Regions from separate parts of the Photobacterium sp. S4TG1 genome, predicted to be linked through region 2. Evidence: predicted binding sites of a transcription regulator. Region 2 holds the regulator's gene; the other holds the start of a gene.

The links. The regulator PurR, encoded in region 2, represses purine synthesis genes. The targets are predictions, from matches to a motif close to TNANGNAAACGTTTNCNTNA.
Region 1: a site for PurR is predicted at 2,473-2,492, ahead of guaB (IMP dehydrogenase). Genes of this name have one in related genera too.

The regions. Positions count from the first base shown of each region.
Region 1 is NZ_JAYXUH010000001.1:671,065-675,488, forward strand. It holds gene guaA (glutamine-hydrolyzing GMP synthase) at 1-829, opposite strand, end outside; gene guaB (IMP dehydrogenase) at 943-2,406, opposite strand; gene xseA (exodeoxyribonuclease VII large subunit) at 2,679-4,031, shown strand; gene VXS03_RS03270 (zinc ribbon domain-containing protein) at 4,103-4,333, opposite strand.
Region 2 is NZ_JAYXUH010000004.1:178,146-196,011, reverse strand. It holds gene VXS03_RS07840 (lysine/arginine/ornithine ABC transporter substrate-binding protein) at 1-52, opposite strand, end outside; gene artP (arginine ABC transporter ATP-binding protein ArtP) at 116-844, opposite strand; gene punC (purine nucleoside transporter PunC) at 1,330-2,535, opposite strand; gene punR (DNA-binding transcriptional activator PunR) at 2,640-3,542, shown strand; gene VXS03_RS07820 (CDP-alcohol phosphatidyltransferase family protein) at 3,606-4,214, opposite strand; gene VXS03_RS07815 (ATP-binding cassette domain-containing protein) at 4,237-4,872, opposite strand; gene VXS03_RS07810 (ABC transporter permease) at 4,877-6,544, opposite strand; gene VXS03_RS07805 (ABC transporter substrate-binding protein) at 6,656-7,870, opposite strand; gene VXS03_RS07800 (FAD-dependent oxidoreductase) at 7,900-10,050, opposite strand; gene VXS03_RS07795 (carboxymuconolactone decarboxylase family protein) at 10,040-10,615, opposite strand; gene VXS03_RS07790 (TfoX/Sxy family DNA transformation protein) at 11,031-11,618, opposite strand; gene purR (HTH-type transcriptional repressor PurR) at 11,995-12,999, opposite strand; gene VXS03_RS07780 (heme ABC transporter ATP-binding protein) at 13,379-14,170, opposite strand; gene VXS03_RS07775 (FecCD family ABC transporter permease) at 14,167-15,204, opposite strand; gene VXS03_RS07770 (heme/hemin ABC transporter substrate-binding protein) at 15,223-16,137, opposite strand; gene VXS03_RS07765 (ExbD/TolR family protein) at 16,137-16,556, opposite strand; gene VXS03_RS07760 (MotA/TolQ/ExbB proton channel family protein) at 16,553-17,254, opposite strand; gene VXS03_RS07755 (energy transducer TonB) at 17,258-17,866, opposite strand, start outside.

The DNA.
Region 1 (4,424 bases), on a different contig from region 2:
CCATTACTTGCTGACCTTCGTTAAGACGAAGTAAACCATTATCAACAAATACACATGTTAGCTTATCGCCAATTGCACGGTGAATAAGCATCGCAACCACTGATGAATCAACACCACCAGAAAGACCAAGGATAACTTCATCGTCACCCACTTGTTCTTTGATTCGTGCAATCGCATCTTCAATAATATTGGCTGAAGTCCATAGCTTTTCACAGCCACACACATTCATTACAAAGTTTTCAATTAACTTCATGCCTTGGCGGGTATGCGTTACTTCTGGGTGAAATTGCACTCCGTAGAAACGCTTGTCTTCATTTGCCATTGCCGCAAATGGACAGGTATCTGTTTCAGCGACTTTAATAAAATCTGCTGGAATTTCGACAACTTTGTCACCGTGGCTCATCCATACATCAAGTAATGGTGTACCATCCGCAGCAACAGCATCTTGAATATCTTTTAAGAAAGCAGTCTGCTCAACAATTTTAACTTGCGCATAACCAAATTCACGCTCATCAGAACCGGCAACTTTACCACCCAGTTGTTCTGCCATGGTCTGCATGCCGTAACATACGCCAAAAACAGGAACACCCGCTTCAAATACATATTGTGGTGCACGAGGAGAACCCGCTTCAGTTACACTTTCAGGACCACCAGAAAGAATAATACCGTTTGGATTGAAATCACGAATATCAGCTTCATCAACATCCCAGCTCCAAAGCTCACAGTAAACGCCGATTTCACGGATACGACGAGCAATTAACTGAGTGTATTGCGAACCAAAATCCAAAATAAGAATACGTTGGTCATGAATATTTGCGGTAGTGGTCATTATAGAGCTATCTCAAAAATTGAATGTATTGGGGGCTATATTTAGCCCCGATTTTATCTAACTTCGCAACTTAGGCAATCGTTTTCGTTTAATGAATACCGACTGCTTAATAATTAAGCCATACGGTAGTTAGGTGCTTCTTTTGTAATCGTCACGTCATGTACGTGTGACTCTTTCATACCTGCACCTGAAATACGTACAAATTCAGCTTTAGTGCGTAAGTCTTCAATTGTCGCAGAACCCGTTAGGCCCATGCTTGAGCGTAAACCACCCATTTGCTGATGCACAATTTCCTTCATCAAACCTTTGTAAGCCACACGACCTTCAATACCTTCTGGTACAAGTTTGTCTGCTGCATTATCTGATTGGAAGTAACGGTCAGAAGAGCCTTTTGACATTGCGCCAAGAGAACCCATACCACGGTATGATTTGTATGAACGGCCTTGGTACAGTTCAACTTCACCTGGTGCTTCTTCAGTACCTGCAAACATTGAACCAACCATTACACATGATGCACCCGCCGCAATAGCTTTACATAAATCACCAGAATAACGAATACCGCCATCCGCAATAACTGGAATACCATATTGATCAGCAACAGATGCCGCTTCTGAAATCGCTGTAATTTGTGGAACACCCACACCGGTTACGATACGAGTAGTACAGATTGAACCAGGGCCGATACCCACTTTAACCGCACTTACACCAGCTTCAATCAGTGCACGAGCACCTTCAGCAGTTGCAACGTTACCGCCAACGATAGGCAAATTCGGAAAAGCTGCACGTGTTTCACGAATACGTTGTAAAACACCTTCAGAATGACCGTGAGATGAATCGATAAGTAATACGTCAACGCCAGCTTCAACTAATGCAGCAACACGTTCTTCATTACCCGCACCAGCACCAACAGCAGCACCTACACGTAAGCTACCGCGCGCATCTTTACATGCATTAGGTTTACGTTCTGCTTTTTGGAAGTCTTTCGCTGTAATCATGCCTTTTAGGCGGAAGTTATCATCAACAAGCAGTACTTTTTCAACACGGTACTTTTGCATGATAGCTTCAACTTCTTCACGAGATGCACCTTCTTTAGCAGAGGCTAGTTTCTCTTTTGAAGTCATTACTTCTTCAACTTTAATTGAAAGGTCGGTAACAAAACGAACATCACGACCAGTAATAATACCGATCAATTCGTTGTTATCTGTAACCACAGGGTAACCTGCGAAACCATTTTCTTCCGTTAAACGCTTAACATCTGCAATAGTGTTATTTGGTTTAACGGTAACAGGCTCTGCAACAACGCCAGCTTCGAACTTTTTCACCATGCGAACTTCAGCCGCTTGTTGTTCGATTGACATATTCTTGTGGATAAAACCAATACCACCCTCCTGAGCAAGAGCAATAGCTAGGCGACCTTCAGTCACTGTGTCCATAGATGCTGATAGCATAGGAATGTTAAGAGCAATCTCTTTCGTGAGACGGGTGCGCAGATCGGCAGTGTTAGGTAGGACTGTAGAATGAGCAGGAACTAATAATACATCATCAAACGTCAACGCTTCTTTTTTAATTCGTAACATGCAATATCTCACACCAATTTAAAGGTTTACAAAGAAGATTAAAATATTGCGAACGGATTATACGTATGAAGCAATCGTTTGGCTAGCTTTATTTTTTATTTTTTTATTGACAAAAAACATTTGCTGTGTAGTATATTTCGGTTAACTATCCGGTGATGCGGTCGACGAAATACGGCCAAGATCTGTCCATTGATCTGCCTAGGCGTTTTTCGTTCTATTTGATAGTTTTCTGACCGCCTGCCGCCATTCATTCGTTAGCAGGTGCTTCCTTCGTGACTCTATTCGCTTCTCAAAGCCAATCCAACGATCGTATCTACACCGTTTCTAGTCTCAATGCGCAAGTCCGTCTAATCCTTGAAAATGAAATGGGAATAGTGTGGCTCGTCGGTGAATTATCAAATTTTTCAATGCCCGTTTCTGGTCATTGGTATTTCACCCTCAAAGATTCTCGAGCCCAAGTTAAATGCGCAATGTTCAAAGGCAATAATCGTCATGTCACCTTTAAACCGAGCAATGGTAATCAAGTATTAGTTAAAGCGCGCTTATCTATTTATGAGCCTCGCGGTGACTATCAATTGATTATTGAAAGTATGCAACCTGAAGGTGATGGCCGTTTACAGCAGCAATTTGAACAACTTAAAATGACCCTTGCCGCTGAAGGCTTATTTGCTCAATCATTAAAAAAACCATTACCACAACAACCGCAACGTGTCGGCATTATTACTTCTAAAACAGGCGCGGCTCTTCACGATATTCTGCACGTATTAAAACGTCGCGATCCAAGTTTAGCCGTGGTTATTTATCCCACAATGGTTCAAGGGGATGGGGCTGCGATATCAATAGCTCAAGCGATTGGACGGGCAAATGCACGCCAAGAATGTGATATTTTAATCGTTGGTCGTGGTGGCGGTTCATTAGAAGATTTATGGGCATTTAACGAAGAAATTGTTGCACGGACAATTGCAGCAAGTCAGATACCCATCGTAAGTGCAGTCGGCCATGAAGTCGATATCACTATTGCCGATTTTGTCGCAGATATGCGTGCACCTACCCCCTCAGCTGCAGCAGAATTAATCAGTCGAGATAGCACCGCACAAACTGATAAAATCGCTCAAAAGCAGCAACAATTGCGCCATGCTATTCAATTTTATTTTGCCGATAAAAAACAACATATTAATCAATTAAAGCATCGTTTAGATCGCCAACATCCACAATTACGCTTAAACCAACAACAACAGCATCTAGATGAGATCAGTCGTAGACTTCAGCAGATAATGCTGAAAAAAATACAAATACAGCAACAACGTATTACTCAGAACCAATATAAATTATCGCTTTATTCACCACAGCAGCAACTTCAGCATCACACTGCAACACTCATTAACACCAAGCGACGTTTATTGGATGCGATGGATCGACAATTATTAAATGCGAACCATAAATTAGTCTTAGCGGCAGAAAAATTAGATACGGTAAGCCCATTGGCAACGCTTAGCCGCGGTTACTCAATTACGCGAGATGACAAAGGAGAGCTTATTCGTCGTTGTGATCAAGTAAAAGTAGGGGATCAACTGATCACAACCGTTACCGATGGTAAGATCCATACCACAGTTAATAGCAATTAATACTCGCTACCTATTAGACTTCTATGCCGCAATATGGCTCTTTATTATTGCGGCATAACGGCATTAAAAGATTAACCTTCCGCTTTACTAAATACGATTTTTACTCGTGACTTTGATTTTAACTCATTGCAATAATGACAAAAATAACTAGCAGAACCACATGCTTGTAACTTCTCTAATTGTTCCGAACAATCAGGACAAAATGCTGTTTTAGTCACTCCTTGCTGGCAATAATCACAAAAATACCCCTGATCTTTCCAACTCAATTCACTCTCACATTGCGGACAAGTATTTTTAATCACTTTATTTCACTCCTAAATGAATTTGTTCTAGCATGCAAAATTATTGAGTGAGATGCTACTAAATTTAAATACCATTCTCTAAATCTTAGGC
Region 2 (17,866 bases):
TGACATGACCAGATGCTAAGCCAATTATTGCCGCTAATAACATTTTTTTCATCGCTAAACTCCATGCGGATTGATTACGTAGTTTTTTATCTACGCAGTTTTAAAAAGAGACCTATTAATGGTTAAGGTATTCTGCAAATTGGGTGGTTTTTGGGGTTATAAAAGAATCATGGCTGCCATGTTCAATTACACGTCCGTCTTCCATATATAAAATGTGACTTGCAATTTTTTTTGCAAAATCAACTTCATGAGTAACGACAACTTGGGTTATCCCTGTGCCACTGAGATCTTTTATGATCTTAACGATTTGACTGGTGATCTCTGGATCCAAAGCCGCAGTTGGTTCATCAAACAGCAATACATCGGGTTTCATCATCAATGCACGAGCAATCGCTACCCGTTGTTGTTGACCACCTGAAAGTTGTAATGGCCATGCATTTGCTTTATCTGCAAGGTGTAATTGCGTCAAAATATTCAATGCTTGTTGCTTAGCAATAGCTTTATCAAGGCCTAATACTTTGGTTGGTGCTTCGATTAAATTTTCAATCACTGTTTTGTGGGGCCAAAGGTTATATTGCTGAAATACCATCCCCACTTTTTTTCTTAACGCTAAGCCTTTTTGTTCTGAAATAGGCTTTGAAAAATCAAATATATTATTGGCAATTGTTAAGTTGCCATCAGTTGCGATTTCTAACAGATTTAATACGCGTAATAACGAACTTTTTCCTGCGCCACTTGGGCCTAATAAAACGAGGGTTTCGCCAGTGTTACAAGTAAAGCTGACATCATGCAGTACCTGGTTTTGGCCGTAAAATTTATTGATATTACTTACTTGAATACTCATGCTCTAATACTGCATTAATCATCACTTAATTTATATACTACTCATCACGATATCTTATGCAAGTAAAATGTATAAAAAAATAATATGTTGCGTAGTTGTTTAATTTTTAATGATTTAACAGGTTAAATTACTTGGTTTCAATGTGTGCTTTTAACAATTAAGACACTTTATATCAATGTTAGAGACTGAGTGCATAATAGTGACTAGAAATAGTGAATATGCCATTTTGATAAAATGATTAATTAGTCATTGCGATGTAAGGTTTTATGTAAGCGGATTTATTGTTGGATGCGGTGATACCTTGTTCTTATTTATGCTTAAATAGCACATATTGATAGGAAGATAGGAAGATAGGAAGATAGGAAGATAGGAAGATAGGAAGATAGGAGGAGCCAATGAAAGGCATTTACAAAGAAAGTTGTCGTGGATAATAGGCAAAAAAAAGCAGCCAAAGAAGGCTGCTTTTAATAATGAAGCGGTATCTATTACGCCGTTGTTATTGCTGATTGATGCTGGCGTGCTTGCGTTACCAAAATGAAACCGATAATCGCGATAAAGCCTGTGATAAACATAGCAATAGTAACGGTTATTAGTCCGTATCCAGCAAAGGCTGATACGAAACCACTTGCTGCAAAGCAGACCATTGTTTGCATAAAGTTCAGTAAACCAGCTGCTGTTGCACTGCAATTTCTGAAATCAGATAAAGCTGCACTGATCACTAATGGGTAGATTGCACCATTTGCAACAGCAAGGAAGCAGAAAGGAATAAGAATTGGCCAGATAGTCGTAACATTGGTTGCGATTGAAATAACAAACATAATCAAAACGCTGCTAAAGAACAGTGCCAAAATCCATGGTAGAAGCTTCTTACTCTCAAAATGATTCAGCAAAGTACGACAGCCGTAACCACCAACAATAAAGGCAACTGTTTGTGGTGCGTAGCTTAAGCCAATATCAGTGCCTGAATAGCCCATTGCTGACATAACAAAAGGTGAGCCAGTTAAATAAGCAAAGAAAGCGGCTGAACATGCTGCAAAAATTAACATGTTACCCCAAAATTTCTTAGAACTTAGAATTTGGCTATAGTCACTACGCAGTTTAACCGTTAGCTTTTCTTGCTGTTGGCTAAGGTTAGCGCTCTCAGGCTCTTTTAGTGTCATGATAGCTAGCACAGCACCAAAACCAACTAACGCAATGAAAATACTACGCCAGCCTAATTGATGTTCAAGCATCGCACCTAATAATGGCGCTAAAGCAGGAGACAGTGCCACTAATGGCATGATTGTCGCAAATACACGCTCAGATACTTTACCGTCATAACGGTCAACCACAACTGCCTGCCAGATAACTGTTGCACTACATGCGCCTAGCGCTTGTACAAAACGAGCAGCGAGGAAGACTTCAATGTTAGGCGCAAATGAACATGCGATAGAAGCAAGGCTAAACAACACCATACCACCAACAAGTACTTTAATACGCCCTACGCGGTCTGATAATGGCCCATAAATAACTTGTCCTAATGCCATACCAAGTAAAAATACACTGAGCGAAAGGCCGATAAGAGATTGGGTTGTTGCAAAGTCGGCACGGATCGTTTCAAACGAAGGTAAATACATGTCAGTTGCAAGGAAGCCAAGCATACTTAAACATGCAAACCAGAAGAGGGTAATTTTAGAAGGTTGATTTTTCATTTTATACTTTTCGTCAATATTACAATTACTATTAGTGTAATACTGGTTTTAATGGCTGTGAAACGCTAAAATTTAAACCATGCTTTCAAAAAATTTGATGTGATATGTTTTCTTATAATGATCTCCAAGTTATAGACGTAGTCGCCCGCCGTGGCAGCTTTTCAGGTGCAGCGGAAGAATTGCACAAAGTGCCTAGCGCCATCAGTTATACCGTTAGATTGATAGAAGAGCGTTTAGCTGTCGAATTATTTGTTCGATTGCATCGGCAGGTTAAACTAACGCCAGCAGGGGAGTATTTCGTTGAAGAATCACGCAAAATAATAAAACAAATGCAATTAATGAAATATCAAACGCAGCGAGTTGCTAATGGTTGGTCTCAAAATGTGTCTGTCGCTTTAGACACAGTTGTACGTCAAAGTCGGGTTAATATGTTAGTTAAAGACTTTTATGAACATTTTCCTGATGTCGAATTACATCTCACTATGGAAGTATTTAATGGTGTATGGGATGCCTTAGCTGACGGACGTGCAGATATTGCAATTGGTGCAACAGCTGCGGTGCCTGTTGGTGGCAGCTTTGATTATCGAGATATGGGCACCCTGACATGGAAATTTGTGATTGATCCTCAGCATCCGTTAGCAATGTGTGATCATCCATTAGAACCGCATGAGCTAGCACAATATCCGGCGGTTTGTTTAGAAGATACCTCGCGCACATTACCGAAACGGATCACGTGGTTAATGGATAACCAACGCCGAATACTGGTGCCTAATTGGTACAGTGCTATGCAGTGTTTAAAAGCGGGATTAGGCGTCAGTGTTGTCCCTAGCCATATGGCGATCCCATTAATTGAAACCGGTGAATTGATTGAAAAGGAGTTAGCGATTAAACCGTCAGTGAGCCCTTGTTGTTTAGCTTGGAATACTGAAACCATGAACCCAGCAGTAAGTTGGTTGTTAGATTATTTAGGTGATAGCGAACAACTCCATCGTCAATGGGTTCGTTGATTGAAGTACATTTTTGGGAGAAATATGGCTGGATGTCTGAGATTGACATCCAGCAGAGAGATATTAATTTTTTAGAGTGTGATAGCCGGCCCAAATGCGTGTTGTCGTGGTGATCCAACATAGTGAGCCAAAAATCCATGCAATAGTGGCAAACTGTTGTGGGAATAAGCAAAACAAAATAAAACAGGCAATAGTTTCAGTCCCTTCAGTCAAACCACCAATGTAATACAGAGACTTATGTTTATATACAGGGCTTTCTATATTGCGTTTCCCTGCCATAATTGCAAATGCAAGAAAGCTTGATCCTGTTCCTATAAATGAAAAAATCAGAAAAGCACCCGCAACGGCATTATGCTGTGGATCGGCTAACACAAAACCAAATGGAACCAGAGAATAAAAAAGAAAATCTAACGTAATATCAAGAAATCCACCACAATCGGTAATACCTTGACGACGAGCAACTGCGCCATCTAAACCATCAAATAATCGATTAATAACAATAAATAATAACGCTAACCCATAATGTTCAAAAGCGAGTGCTGGTAATGCGAACAAACCAATAATAAAGCCGATGAGGGTGATTTTATTGGCGCTAATACCATAACTATCAGGTAAAGCTGCTAGCCTCGTTAATGGTTGGCGTATAAGAGTAATACTGTAACGGTCGAGCATGTAGTGTCCTACTTGAATATGTTTATTGCCAAGGCCAATGTAAGACATCGCCATTTGCCGGAATATCATCATCGTCATGAGTGACCATCAATGCTGGAATATTGCGTTGTTGAATTTGGTCAAACACAAAATGACGAAATGTTGCGCGTAAGGTTTTATCTAATTTACTAAAAGGTTCATCAAGTAAAACCGCTTGAGGTTGCGATAATAGTAATCGCATCATACTGATCCTTGCGCGTTGCCCCCCTGAAATTTGATGGGTTTGTTGATGTTGTAAATGAAGTAAATCTAATTCTTCTAATGTGGTTAACGCTTGGTGCTTACGTTGATTGCCTTTAATTTCTGGTGGCAATCCAAACGCGAGATTTTGCCAAATATTCAGGTGAGGAAACAGTAAATCATCTTGAAAAACAATACCTATATGTCGCATGTTAGGTGCTAACGAGGTTATTGGTTGTTTATTAAGCTGTATTTCACCTGTGACTGTGAAGTCTGAGGTTAGATGACCTGCAATCGCACTAAGAATGGTGGACTTACCACTGCCGCTTGGTCCCATAAGTGTCATTATTTTTCCCGCTTCAACGGTAAAAGTTAACGGACCGATTACGATATTATTATTGCGGTGACGTAAAGTTAATTGTGAAACAGAAAGGGTCATACGATTACCTTTTTATTCGTGTTTGAGCGGGTGATATTTTGCGTTTTGCCAACATCATCGCGATAGTAAAAAAGACTAAAGGTAATAATCCTTGTAATAATCCATAAATCGCACTGATACGTCTATCTTGACCACTGGCAAGTGTTACCGCCTCGGTGGTTAGGGTTGATACACGGCCAGCTCCCAATATTTGCGTTGGTAGATATTGTGCAAGGCTAACACTACAGCCAACAGCAAATGCTAACCATAATGCAGGTTTTAGCTGTGGAAATTTAACTCGCCACCATGTCTGCCAACCATTTAAGCCTAAACTTCTTGCTGTTTGATCTAAGCGCTGGTCGTAACTGCGCCATGGCCCATCTAAGGTCAGGTAAATATAAGGGAAAACATAAAGCCAGTGGCTCCACATTACCCATTGCCAAAAATAGTGACCAGAGACAAAAGAGATAGCTGTTTGCATTCCAAATAATAACGACAATTGTGGCGCAACCATTGGAATAGCAATCAATACTGTCGGGATTCCACGTTGGTATTTTTGGCGATATTCAAGGCACATAATGACCATGATTAAGGCACAACAGCTGCTGAACAGTGCTAGGAAAATACTATTACTAATTAACTGTTGTAGAGGCTCAAATTGTTGTAACCAAAAACGATCACTATAACGGCTAGGAAGTAAATCAGGAAAGCGCCACCGTAAAGCAAAGGACCACACCGCTAAAATAGGCAGCATCATTAATGGCAGTAATAATAAACCATAACTAAAAAAAGCGGCAATAGATGAAGGAATACGACGGAGTGGCTGTTTATTTGCACCCTGGTATTGCCATGATGTTGCGTAGGATAATCGCCACCACTCTGCTAAACGCAAGAATCCAAAAGTAATGATGACAATACCAAATAATAATAATGCGCCAGCAGCTGCACGTGGAAGTTGGGTCAAGTCGCCATCAGTGAACCATTGCCAAATTAGCATTGAAAAAGTGCTTGGATGGGTTGGACCAATAATTAACGCCACATCAACCACGGCAAGTCCGTAACCTGCGACCGCAAAAATAGCCAAGCGTAATTTAGGCAGCCACAATGGCAGAATAACGCGATGCCATGTTTGTTGATGATTGTAGCCTAGACTTATTGATGCTTCATAAAGACGTTTTATATCGAGCTGCTTTAAAATATTGATGCTCATTAATAGTAAGAACGGTGTTTCTTTAATAGCTAACGCAAACAGTAACCCTAAACCAAAGCGATCATGAATAAGTACAGGATAAAACGTATCTGCTAGGCCTGTATGGTGCCAAACACGTGCTATCCAACCGGTTGACGAAAACATCAATCCAAAACCCAGCACAAAAGCAATATGAGGAAAAGCAAGTAATGGTGCTAATAAGCGTTCAATTTTGTGCCACTTTGGGCTAAGCCAATAGCGACGTAGTAGCAAATAAGTCCACCATAGCGCCAGTAACGTGCTACCTAGTCCTGATAATAAGGTTAAAGCAATTGAGTTACCTAGATCGGGCCAAGCAAAGAGTTGTTGCCAACCTAATAGTGATGGTCGATGCATGTTCAATGCTGGTAGCCATGCAAAAGCAGGTGCAAGCATACCAAGAAAGCCAATAATCAATGGACTTGCAAATAGCAATAATGTGACAACAAATATAATGGCTAACATAAGGCTCAAATAAACAGCAAATAAGGAAAGCTAACTTGCTATCATAATGCAAGTTAGCTTAATTTATAATAAATATAACAGTGAGTTAGTTACTGTATATGGGATATTATGTTAATTGCCATACCTTTGTTGCCATTGGTGTTCAATTGCCGCTAGCCATGTTGGGTTTGGTTCTGCAATAGAAGGGTAGGGAGTAAAGCTTGGTTTATTATATGATGACGGCAGTTGTTTAAATGCCTGTGCGTTTAAAATCGTCGGATCGCCCCAGACTTCAGTGTCAGCTTTGTGTGCTTGTGCTTCTGGGCTTAATAAAAAATTGATGGCTACTAATGCACCAGCTTTAGCACTCGCATTCCATGGAATCGCCAGAAAGTGAATATTAGTTAATGCGCCCGCATTGAAAGCATATGTTTTTGCTTTGTCAGTTAGATTGCCATTAGCAATAGCGGTAGCTGCTGCATTTGGGTTAAAGGTGATCGCTAATAATAATTGCTGATCATCTAATAACTGAATTGTTTCCGCTGTGCCTGCGGGAAATTGCTTTCCTTGATGCCATGCTACTTTGTGGAGCTGATCAAGATAATGCCATAGTGGCGCTGTAACTCGATCAAATAACGCCTGATCTTGAGGTAGCTGTAATGGTTGATATAAGGCTTTTTTGTCGGTAGTCAGTTCAAGTAGTGCTGCTTTTAAAAAGCTTGTTCCATGAAACTCCGGCGGCTTAGGGTAGCTAATTTTCCCTGGGTGTTGTTGCGCTAAAGCCAATAATGCCTTAAAGCTTTTTGGTGGGTTGGTTAGCGTTTCAGGATCATAAATAAACACCAGCTGACCAACACCCCAAGGGGCTTCTAGTCCTTGAGTCGGCTCTGAAAAGTCTTTGTCAATTGGCAATGACTTATCAACATATTTCCAGTTTGGAAGTTGGTGAGTGAAAGGACCATATAGTAAGCCATTTTGCTTCATTGAACGAAAGTTCTCACCATTGATCCATACCATATCAACACTACCACCATTATTTTTATTTGCGGTTTTCTCTGCCAATAAACGTTGTGTGGTTTCAGCAATATCCGTCACCTTAACTTGCTTTAAAGTGACACCGTAACGCTGCTGCAGCTGTGTGTTAGCCCATAACAGATAATCATTAATCTCTTGGCTACCACCCCAAGCATTAAAATAGACAGTTTCACCCTTAGCTTGAGCAAGGGTTTGTTGCCATGTTGGCATAATATTGACGTTTTTATGCTGTTCACTGGCGTGTGCCGTTACACTACTGATAACTAATGCTGCGGTTAACGTTAGCTTTTTGAAAGTAGAAAATGCTGTCATCACAGTCGATATCCTTATTGGCGTAATGATTAATTACGCATCCAGTGGTGATATTTTTTAACCCAAGCAAGCAGTTTTTGAGGAGCATGAGCTTGTTTCCATACGCCAGCGGTGTATTTTGCGCCTTCACTCATGGTTGGGTAAGGATGAATTGTGCCTAAGATCTTATTTAGCCCTAAGTTATGACGCATTGCGAGCGTAAATTCAGCTAACAAATCACCGCCATGGTGACCAACAATGGTGGCACCAAGAATCTTATCGCTACCTTTTGGCGTTAAGATTTTAATAAAACCTTCATCATAACCATCAGCAATAGCACGATCTAAATCATCCAATCCATAGTGTGTGACTTCATAATCAATCCCTTGTGCTTGCGCTTCTTTTTCATTAATACCCACTCTGGCTAATTCAGGCGCAGTGTAAGTTACAGCAGGAATAACTGAATAATCGACTTTAAATTTTTTAACCGCACCAAATAAGCTATTAACCGCGGCATACCATGCTTGATGCGCTGCTACGTGTGTTAATTGATAAGGACCTGCCACATCACCCACAGCATAAATATTAGGGTAGTGGGTTTGTAGGTATTGATTTACAGCCACAGTACCGCGCTCTGTTGTGGTAATGCCTAGTTGTTCTAAACCAAATCCTTGTACATTTGCAACACGGCCTAAAGCGACCATTACTGCATCAAACTCGATGCTAACTTGTTGGTTATTTTGTTCAACGATGGCACGTTGAATTCGTTGACCATTATCATCAAGTATTGATTCAAACTGGATAGCATTATGTTTCAATAAAATCTTTACGCCATCATGTGTGAGTGCTTGTTCAACTAACTGTGCTGCATCGCTATCTTCACGATTTAATAGTTGAGGTGATCTTTCAACAATCGTGACTTCTGCTCCTAAGCGACAAAAACTTTGTGCTAATTCACAGCCGATAGGGCCACCACCAAGGATCAGTAATCGTTTTGGAAGCGCTTTTAATTGCCATACAGTATCAGACGTTAAGTAATTGACCGTTTCTAAACCCGGAATAGCGGGCACTAATGGGCGTGCACCTGTGGCAATAACAATATTACGCGTTGTTATTTGAGTGCCATTAACTTCAACTTTCCATGGTGACAAGATGGTTGCATCTCCCGTCACGCAGTTTACGCCAAGTTTACTGTAACGTTCGATAGAGTCATGAGGCTCAACTTTACTTATTACATTTTGAATACGTGCCATCACTTGGGAAAAATCAATATTATTAATTTGAGCGTCAATACCAAGTTGTGAAGCTTTATTTATATCAGCTGCGGTATGCGCTGCACGAATCAGTGCTTTTGAGGGGACACAGCCAGTATTTAAACAGTCTCCACCCATTTTGTGGCGTTCAATAAGCGTAACTTCAGCTTTTACGGCTGCCGCAATATAAGCACTGACTAAACCACCAGCACCAGCACCAATAACCACGAGATTTTGATCAAAGTGAGTTGGCTTTTGCCATTGTTTATATTGTTTTTTAACTGCCATGGTTTTCATTATCCATTTTGCTAGTAATGGGAAAATACCGAGTAGGACTAACGATAATAAGACTGGGGCTGAAATAATGCCGCTAAGTGATTCTATTTTTCCAAGTTGAGTACCAGCATTAATATAGACAGCGGTACCCGCTAACATACCTAATTGGCTTACCCAGAAAAAAGTACGGGTTTTAATTATAGTTAATCCCATTAACAGATTAATAAGGAAAAAAGGAAATACTGGAATTAAACGTAAACTCAGTAGGTAAAATCCACCTTCTTTTTCTATACCATTATTTAATGTCGCTAAGCGATTACCAAATTTTGCTTGTACCCAATCACGTAATATAAAGCGACTTGATAGAAATGCTAAGGTTGCACCTATTGTGCTGGCAAAAGATACCATAATTAGGCTAACCCAGAAGCCAAACAATGCGGCACCTAATAACGTTAATATGGACGCACCGGGAATAGAAAGGGCAGTAACTAATACGTACAAACTAAAGAAGCCAATATACGCCGAAATTGGGTTTTCAATAATATAGTTTTGCAGGGTTAACTGTTCACGTTTAGCAGCTTCAAGGGTTAGGTATTGGCCAAGATCAAAATAAAACCAAGTCCCAATAATTGCTAATATAACGGTAACTAATAACAGTTTATTATTTTTCATCGTGGCTCCTTTGTTGAGGCTGAGGTTGAATAGGTAATGAACAAAAACCTTGTGCAGGAACATCAAGCGCAGTATTAAATTTAGCTGATAAATTTTGAAAGCTTACTAGTGCCGTTAATTCAATGATGTCATCGCTGCTATACCAAGTTGCAAGAGCAGCTAACATATCGTCACTGACATGTTGATCACTTAGCGTCATCGCTTCGGTATAAGTTAATACTGCTTGTTCTTGTTCTGAAAAATGCTCAGAAGACTGCCAGTTTGCAAGGGCTTTAATTTTTTCTAATGAATGGCAACGTTCCGCCAATTTCATACCATTAGCATCGACACAAAAAGCACAGTTATTGAGTTGAGATACGCGTACACAAACCAATGAGCGTATCACTGCATCAATGGGGGATTTTTTGCGATCAAGATAACCAAAGAATAAAGCCACTAACCAAAAAAGCATAGGTTTGCGTCCCCATAACTTAGCAGGGTTAAGTACTTTGCCAAAATGGCGCTGTTGTAACCATAGTAAAGGTTTTACCCATAATGAGAATGTTTCTTTGGTTAATATACGCAAGATATGTCCTTATCAAATGAAAATCACATTGACTCTAAGTAGCAAGACCGAGAGAACTAACATTGTATTTCATTTAATGGAAAAAAATGTGTTTATTAGAGAAATTGCTTGAAATAACAACAATCAACAGCTAATAGATGGTGAGTAATGAGGGCGAGTACGAAGTAATGATATTGAAGCGTTGACGAATGATAAATAATCGTTGTCAGACGTTAAATATACGTTTTAAGTAAGTAATGCAGAATTGACATTTAAATAAATAAAAAATCATGTTTTATTTGTTTAATGTTGACTTCGTACATGCCTTATAGAGAAATATCATTGGGTATTGATAAATAGGGGGCAGAAATAAATAAAAGAGGCACTGAGCCTCTTTATTCTTAAGCGTCACTTAGCCAGTTGACGAATATATTTATTATAGTTTTGCGAGTAGTTCGTTACGTCTACTTTCTGGTATTACAGACCAATGTTGGCCATGTATTGCACCTTCTAGTGCCCATAATAATTCTAAACTTAAAGATGCCTCTTGTGTTTTTTGTAATGCCTTGTAGGCGTTGAGTGCACCAATATCGTAAAGTTGATCAATAGTTTGAATACCTGCTTTTTTGAGCATTCTTTCATTTGAGAGGCGTAAGTTAGGTAAATCTTTTATCCTAGCTGGCGCGCAACATTCTTTTGCTTTTTTATCGGCAAGTGCTGCTTCAAGAGAATATTTAGCTTGCTCTATTATTTTTTCAGGTTGTTCCCACCACTCATCAAGAATAGCGTAATGTTTAGTTATTACAGGAAACCCACGTTTCTTATAAATGTACGGTTCTAATCCTGCTTGTTTAAATTCCTCTTCTGTTTGAGCGTTTGCTCTAAGGTGAAGTTTATTATTAACCACAAGTGCGAACATTGCTTCGCCTGCGAAAATACCAAAGCCACCAAACATAGAACGCGATTTAACATTACCTAAATGGTCTAATAATTTTAATGAATCTTTTAATATTGGTTTGTCCATACTTCTACTCGGTGAATAAATGAGTGTCACCTAACATTAAAGTAGCCGTAAATTGACTTTTATTTCTAAAGTTATTTACGAAAGAATTTTTCTACTCTAAATCGTCCATGTATTACTTTATAAATAATATTATCAATATAAAAGTATTATTTATAATTTGTAAGTCTTTTGCTTACTATTATATGTATCTACAGGGAGTATTATATTCGATCTTTTAAAAAGGTAAGTTTTAATATTAACGAAAGCTGATGAATCTGTGAGGTTGCTCATGTTTTTGAGGTCTGTCGATATTTTGTAGAAGCTTTGAGCGTAAATCATTAACAATAAAAGAAAAAAGCCAATAAAAATATTGGCTCATAAAAGCGGGGAAGTAATGTTAGCGTAAATCTTTTACTGACTTTCGCTCAACAATAGCAGGTGTCATTTCAAAGATTTGAGGTTCATGATCTTTATTCTTCATACGCTCCATTAAAATTTTAATGGCTGTTTTACCTAAACGACGCTTTGGTTGGTGAATAGTCGTTAGTGGCGGTGCGAAGTAAGGGGCAAGATCAATATTATCGTAGCCAATAATTGAAATATCATTGGGAACGCGTAACCCTGCTTGTTCAAAAGTACTGATCAGTGCCATTGCCATAATATCATTGAAACAGAAAATGGCGGTTGGGCGATCTGTCATTGCAATATACTTCTCAGCAGCCTCAACGGCTGAATTACACTCAAAGTCACCTTCAAGAATCCAGTTTTCGTTAACCGCTAAGTTTGCTTCTGCCATTGCTTTATTAAAGCCTTTTAGGCGTTCACGACATGTTGATTTATCGTTGTGGCCAGACAAGCAACCAATACGAGTATGGCCATGTTCGATAAAATATTTAGTCGCAATGTAGCCACCTTGTTCAGCATTATCCTGAATTTTATCGGTATGCGGGCTTTCTGGGCCCCAATCCATTACCACCATTGGTAGGTCTTTTTGACGCTCAAGTAGATCCAGTAATCTCTGATCAAGATCAGAACACATCACTAATAAACCGTCCACACGCTTTTCGGCAAGCATGCGTAAATAATCATGCTGCTTAGAAAGGTTACCTTCAGTGTTACATAGAATCAGCGTGTAACCTTCACGGTAGCAGTACTCTTCAACGCCATGTACAACTTCAGCAAAAAAAGGGTTGGTTGATTTAGTTACCAGCATACCAATGGTGCGTGTAGTGTTACATTTTAGGCTGCGAGCAACAGCACTTGGTGCGTAATTGAGATCTTCAACGGCTGCCAGTACTTTTTTCTGTGTTGCTTCTGCGACAAAGCGTGTTTTATTGATCACGTGTGAAACTGTTGTCGTTGAAACACCAGCCATACGTGCAACATCTTTAATGGTTGCCATATTTATTCTTCTAATAATGGGTGCTAGAGATGTTTCTAGCTAATCGTGAGGTACCAAATTGAGTAATTACTGAGATGAATATAATTCCATCTTTTTGCGTAAAGTATCCCGTTAATTATTCAATTTGGCACCAATAATGTGTCTATTACATACTTAAATAGTATTAACACTAAAAGCCGCATTTATTCGCGGCTTTATAATTATTGCATGTTTTTCAAGTGTAATCGCTTGCGTTCACATTTTACTGAGTGTTACGCGTAGTGCAACTTTTCAATTGTCTGGGAGTAAATTATTTGATAACTATCAACAAAAAAACGTAAATTTCAGCAATTTTACTGAAATTTACAACAGCCAATTAAAAAAATGATGCACATTAATACTAGGATAGTAGGTAAGGATAACCATGAACAGGATGAGGATGAACAGAAACCTGCCAACCGTAAACGTTGTTAATTATTGCAGGTTGTAATGCTTGCCATGGTGATCCATCAGCTTGAATCTTACCTTGTTGAATGATGACCATACGTTGGGCATATTGCGCAGCTAAGTTGAGATCATGTAATACGATGATAACCGCGGCACCTTTTGCTGCCATGGTTTGTGCCATTTGTAGCGTTTTATGCTGGTGGGCGAGATCTAAGGCAGATGTTGGCTCATCTAACATTAATATACATTTATCATCAGCTTGACTGAGTTGTGTTAGCACGCGTGCAAAATGGATCCGTTGCTTTTCTCCTCCTGATAAAGTGGGATATAAGCGTGGCGCAAGATGAAGAACATCAGTATTACGCATGGTTGTAAGGGTGATATCATCAATTTCTTGGCGTGACAAACAAAGAGGCATTGTGCCAAGTTCAACTACTTCTTTACAGGTAAAGGCGAAAGACAGCGAACTGTGTTGCGGTAAAATACCTAAATGACACGCCAATTCAGATCGTTGCCAATCTTCAATATTGCGATTAAAAAATGTAACCTGACCACTTTCAGGTGTCATTTCACCGCAGAGTATTTTAAGTAATGTGCTTTTACCTGCGCCATTAGGCCCAAGTAGCGCCGTGATCTCACCTGCCTTTATATCAATATTAAAGTCATCTAATAATACTTTTCCTGCTAATGTTAATTGCAAATCACGTGCCGAAATGACAGTTGGGTATGCAGAGGTTACCGTCATGCGATTCTGCCTTTTTGTTTATTTAATAAATAGATGAAGAATGGAGCGCCTAAAATAGCGGTAATAATACCCACGGGGAGTTCTTGTGGTGCAAAAGCACTACGCGCGATCATATCTGCGACAAGTAAAATTAAAGCACCTAGAATAGCTGAGATTGGCAATAACGTTTTATGATTAGGGCCTGAAATCATGCGCCCTAAATGGGGGATTACTAAACCGATAAAGCCAATAGGACCTGTAATAGCAACGGTAATACCGACACCTGCGGCACAAACAATAATCAAACTGCGCTTTAGATGTTGAACATTAACCCCCATATGACGAGCTTCAGCTTCTCCTAATAAAAAGGCGTTCAATGCATTAGCTTGGCGATAACAATAATAATAGATAACAATGAGACTCACAAAGGCAAGGCCGATACCTGACCAAGTCGCACCTGCAAGTGATCCCATTGACCATAATGAAAAATCCCGTAGCGCTTGATCATCGGCAATATAGTTAAGTAACCCCAAACCAGCACCAGAAATAGCACCAATTGCGACACCTGCAAGTAGCATTACAACCACGGATGTGCCGTTTTTATCAGTGCCGAGGTGATACACCAAATATGTGCTCAGCGCGCCACCCAAAAAAGCGAAGAAGGGCACAGCACCAATATTCATTAATAAAGGGTATTGCGCCATTAATGGGGCAAATAAAATGATCGCAAACGCAGCACCTAGGCCAGCACCTCCTGAAATACCAATAATGCCCGGATCGGCAAGAGGATTACGAAACAACCCTTGTAGCACCGCTCCGCAGATCGCAAGTATGGCACCAATCGCAATACACAATAATGTTCGTGGTAAGCGTATTTGATGGATCACTAAATCAACATGGGTGGCGAGTTGATGCTTACCTGGTAATAAAGATAAAAAACTGTCTTTATAACTGATATCCATCGGTCCAATAGCGATAGAGCTTAATAGTGCAAAGAGTAATGCACCTAGACTAATCGAATAAATGACATGGGGTGAAATACGACTAACGTTCATGGTGACATTTATCTCAGATTACGATTGTGGGTAAAAAACATGATTAAGACGCATGGCTTCATTAATACTATGAATGCCTAAGCCACCAATTAATGCCGTACCATCAATCACGGCAATGGCATTATTTTTTGCCGCAGGAGTGGCTTCTAATACCGGCATTTTTTTGATGAGTTGTGCCATATTTTTAATTGAGGCTGTGGTGCGACTGCTAAGTAAAATAATGTCGGGTTGCATTTGCAAAATAGCTTCGGTTGAAACTGGCTTATAGTTTGCAACAACGGCTGCCGCTGGGTTTATCGCCCCCGCTAAAGTAATAATACTGTCTGCTGTGGTATTTTTGCCGGCAACGCTAATTGGTCGCCCATCATGAATCATTAAGAACAATACTTTTTTCGATTGAGTCTGATGAGTATTGTTTTTTTCGATGTTTTTTACCGTCGCTGCGATAGTTTGTTTAAGTTGTTGCGCTTGTTGTGAATGTTGGGTTAAGGCCGCAACTTGATCGATTCTATGCAGTAAATCAGACACAGTTTCACCACCGTTAACAATATCAACTTCAATTCCCGATTGTTTTAAAAGGGTTAATGTTTTGGGTGGTCCCATTTCATCAGAACCAATAATACGAGTGGGGGCTAAAGCAATCAGACTTTCTGCTGACAGTTGACGGTGATAACCGACTTTTGGCAGGTTATTCGCTACAAGGGTTTTACTGGTAACATCAACGGCAATCAATTGCTTTTCAGCCCCTAACGCATTGATGATTTCAGTAATAGCCGCACCAGCACTAATAATTCGAGCAGAACTTGCTTCCGTTTGCGCATGGGCGAGAGGACTAAATATACTTGAAGCGGTGATAAATAGTGTTGCTGATAACAGTATTTTTTGAGAAACATGACGCCAAGGTGAGGCGATAAAAGAACGGTAGCTGTCCATTATTGTTGATCTTCCATTAATAGTTGCGTGGCTTTAATGTCATTTTTTTGTAGAAAAGCTAATAACTTGAGCATTTGTTCTACGGATGCTTTTTTATCAGCACCAATAACGACAGGCTTATCTGAATGTGCTTTTACAGCGGTTAATAATTGCTGTGAAAAGTTGTCCCAGTTGTCGACCGATTGACCGTCTAATGCCCAATAAGGTTCAGTCGCAACCAGATTTATCGTGATCGGATCGGCCTTGGTTGTTTGTAATATTTGGGTCGAGGTCTGCGGTAATTCCACATCTAATGATTTAATTTTTACTGTTGCGGTAAGTAATAAAAACACCATAACAATAAAGATAATATCCAATAAAGGCGTTAAATCAGGATTGAGTTCGTCTGCATTTTGCTGACTATTATTGATACTAATCATGCTGATTTGCCAGTGTAAGCCGGGTTTTCTTCACAAGTATCACACGGCTTTACTGGGCTATTATTGACATCAATGTTCATGCCTTCTAACCATAAATTACAACGATTTAAGCTGTGCTCCAGTTTCGCCATAATGCTATCTGCCCATAAACCTAATAGCTGTGAACCTGTAATCGCGGGCAGGGCAATAATTAAGCCTGCCGCTGTTGTACGCATCGCTAAACCTAAACCATCAGCAAGATCACTTGGTGTAACCGAGCCCGTTGATAGTGCAATGCCTTTAAACATTTCAATTAAGCCCAAAACAGTACCAAGTAGACCTAATAACGGACTAATCACACCAATTAAACTTAGTAATCGTAGCCCTGAACGTAATTGCTGGCGCTGTTGAAGTAACCAAATACCCGCGGCATCTTCACGTAATGGTTTAGTGAAATGACGATGAGAAATAAGCATTGCAATGCCTTTACAAAGTAATGGTCGTTGATGCTTAAGTTGGTCTGCTAACTGATCTAGTGCACGGTCATCATGTCGATTTTGTTTATCTAAAAGGGCGGTGATTTTGGTTTTTCCAACGCCCGTGCAGAGTAGTACTTGTATAAAACGCTCGACGAGAATCATGATCGTTAGTGCTGAGCATGTAAGCAGCGGCCATGTCATAAGGCCAAATTGTTGGGTGAGGTTGTCAATAACAGTCATGGTTTAGTCCAGTTTAAAACGTACAGGGATCTGTACTCGGTGGGCAATCGCCTTACCGTTCACAATATGAGAAGAAAAATGCCATTTCTTAATCGCTGTAATTGCTGCGTTATCTAAGATATGAGCACCGGATGATTTGATTAGTTTTTGCTTGAGTTGTTGTCCTTTTAAGCCAATCCAGACTTCAATCAGTACTTGGCCTTCAATTCCACGACGTTTGGCTAATTTGGGGTAATTTACAGCCCCTGGTCGCGTAACAAAGGTCGGCTTTGACACCAATTGTAATGTTTGCGCGCCCGCATTATTGATAGCGGTTGTTGCTGTTTTGTTTGATTGATTTGACGATGCTTTTACCGGTTTTAATGCAGCCTTGTTATCTGTCGTCGCTGTGGGTGCAACGGCTGGTGATATTTGTTTTATGTTTTTTGTGTGTGTGAGTGTTTTTTTCTTTACTGAAGTGACGTTTTTTTTGATCGGTGGCGCTATCTTTTTCTTTGGTGTTAGTGTTTTTTTAGGCGTCGATGCTTTTTTAGGTGCCGTTTTATCCACTGTTGTGGTCTTTGCTAAGCGCTTCATAGTCGATATAACTGGGGGCTTTACTGGCGCTGACTT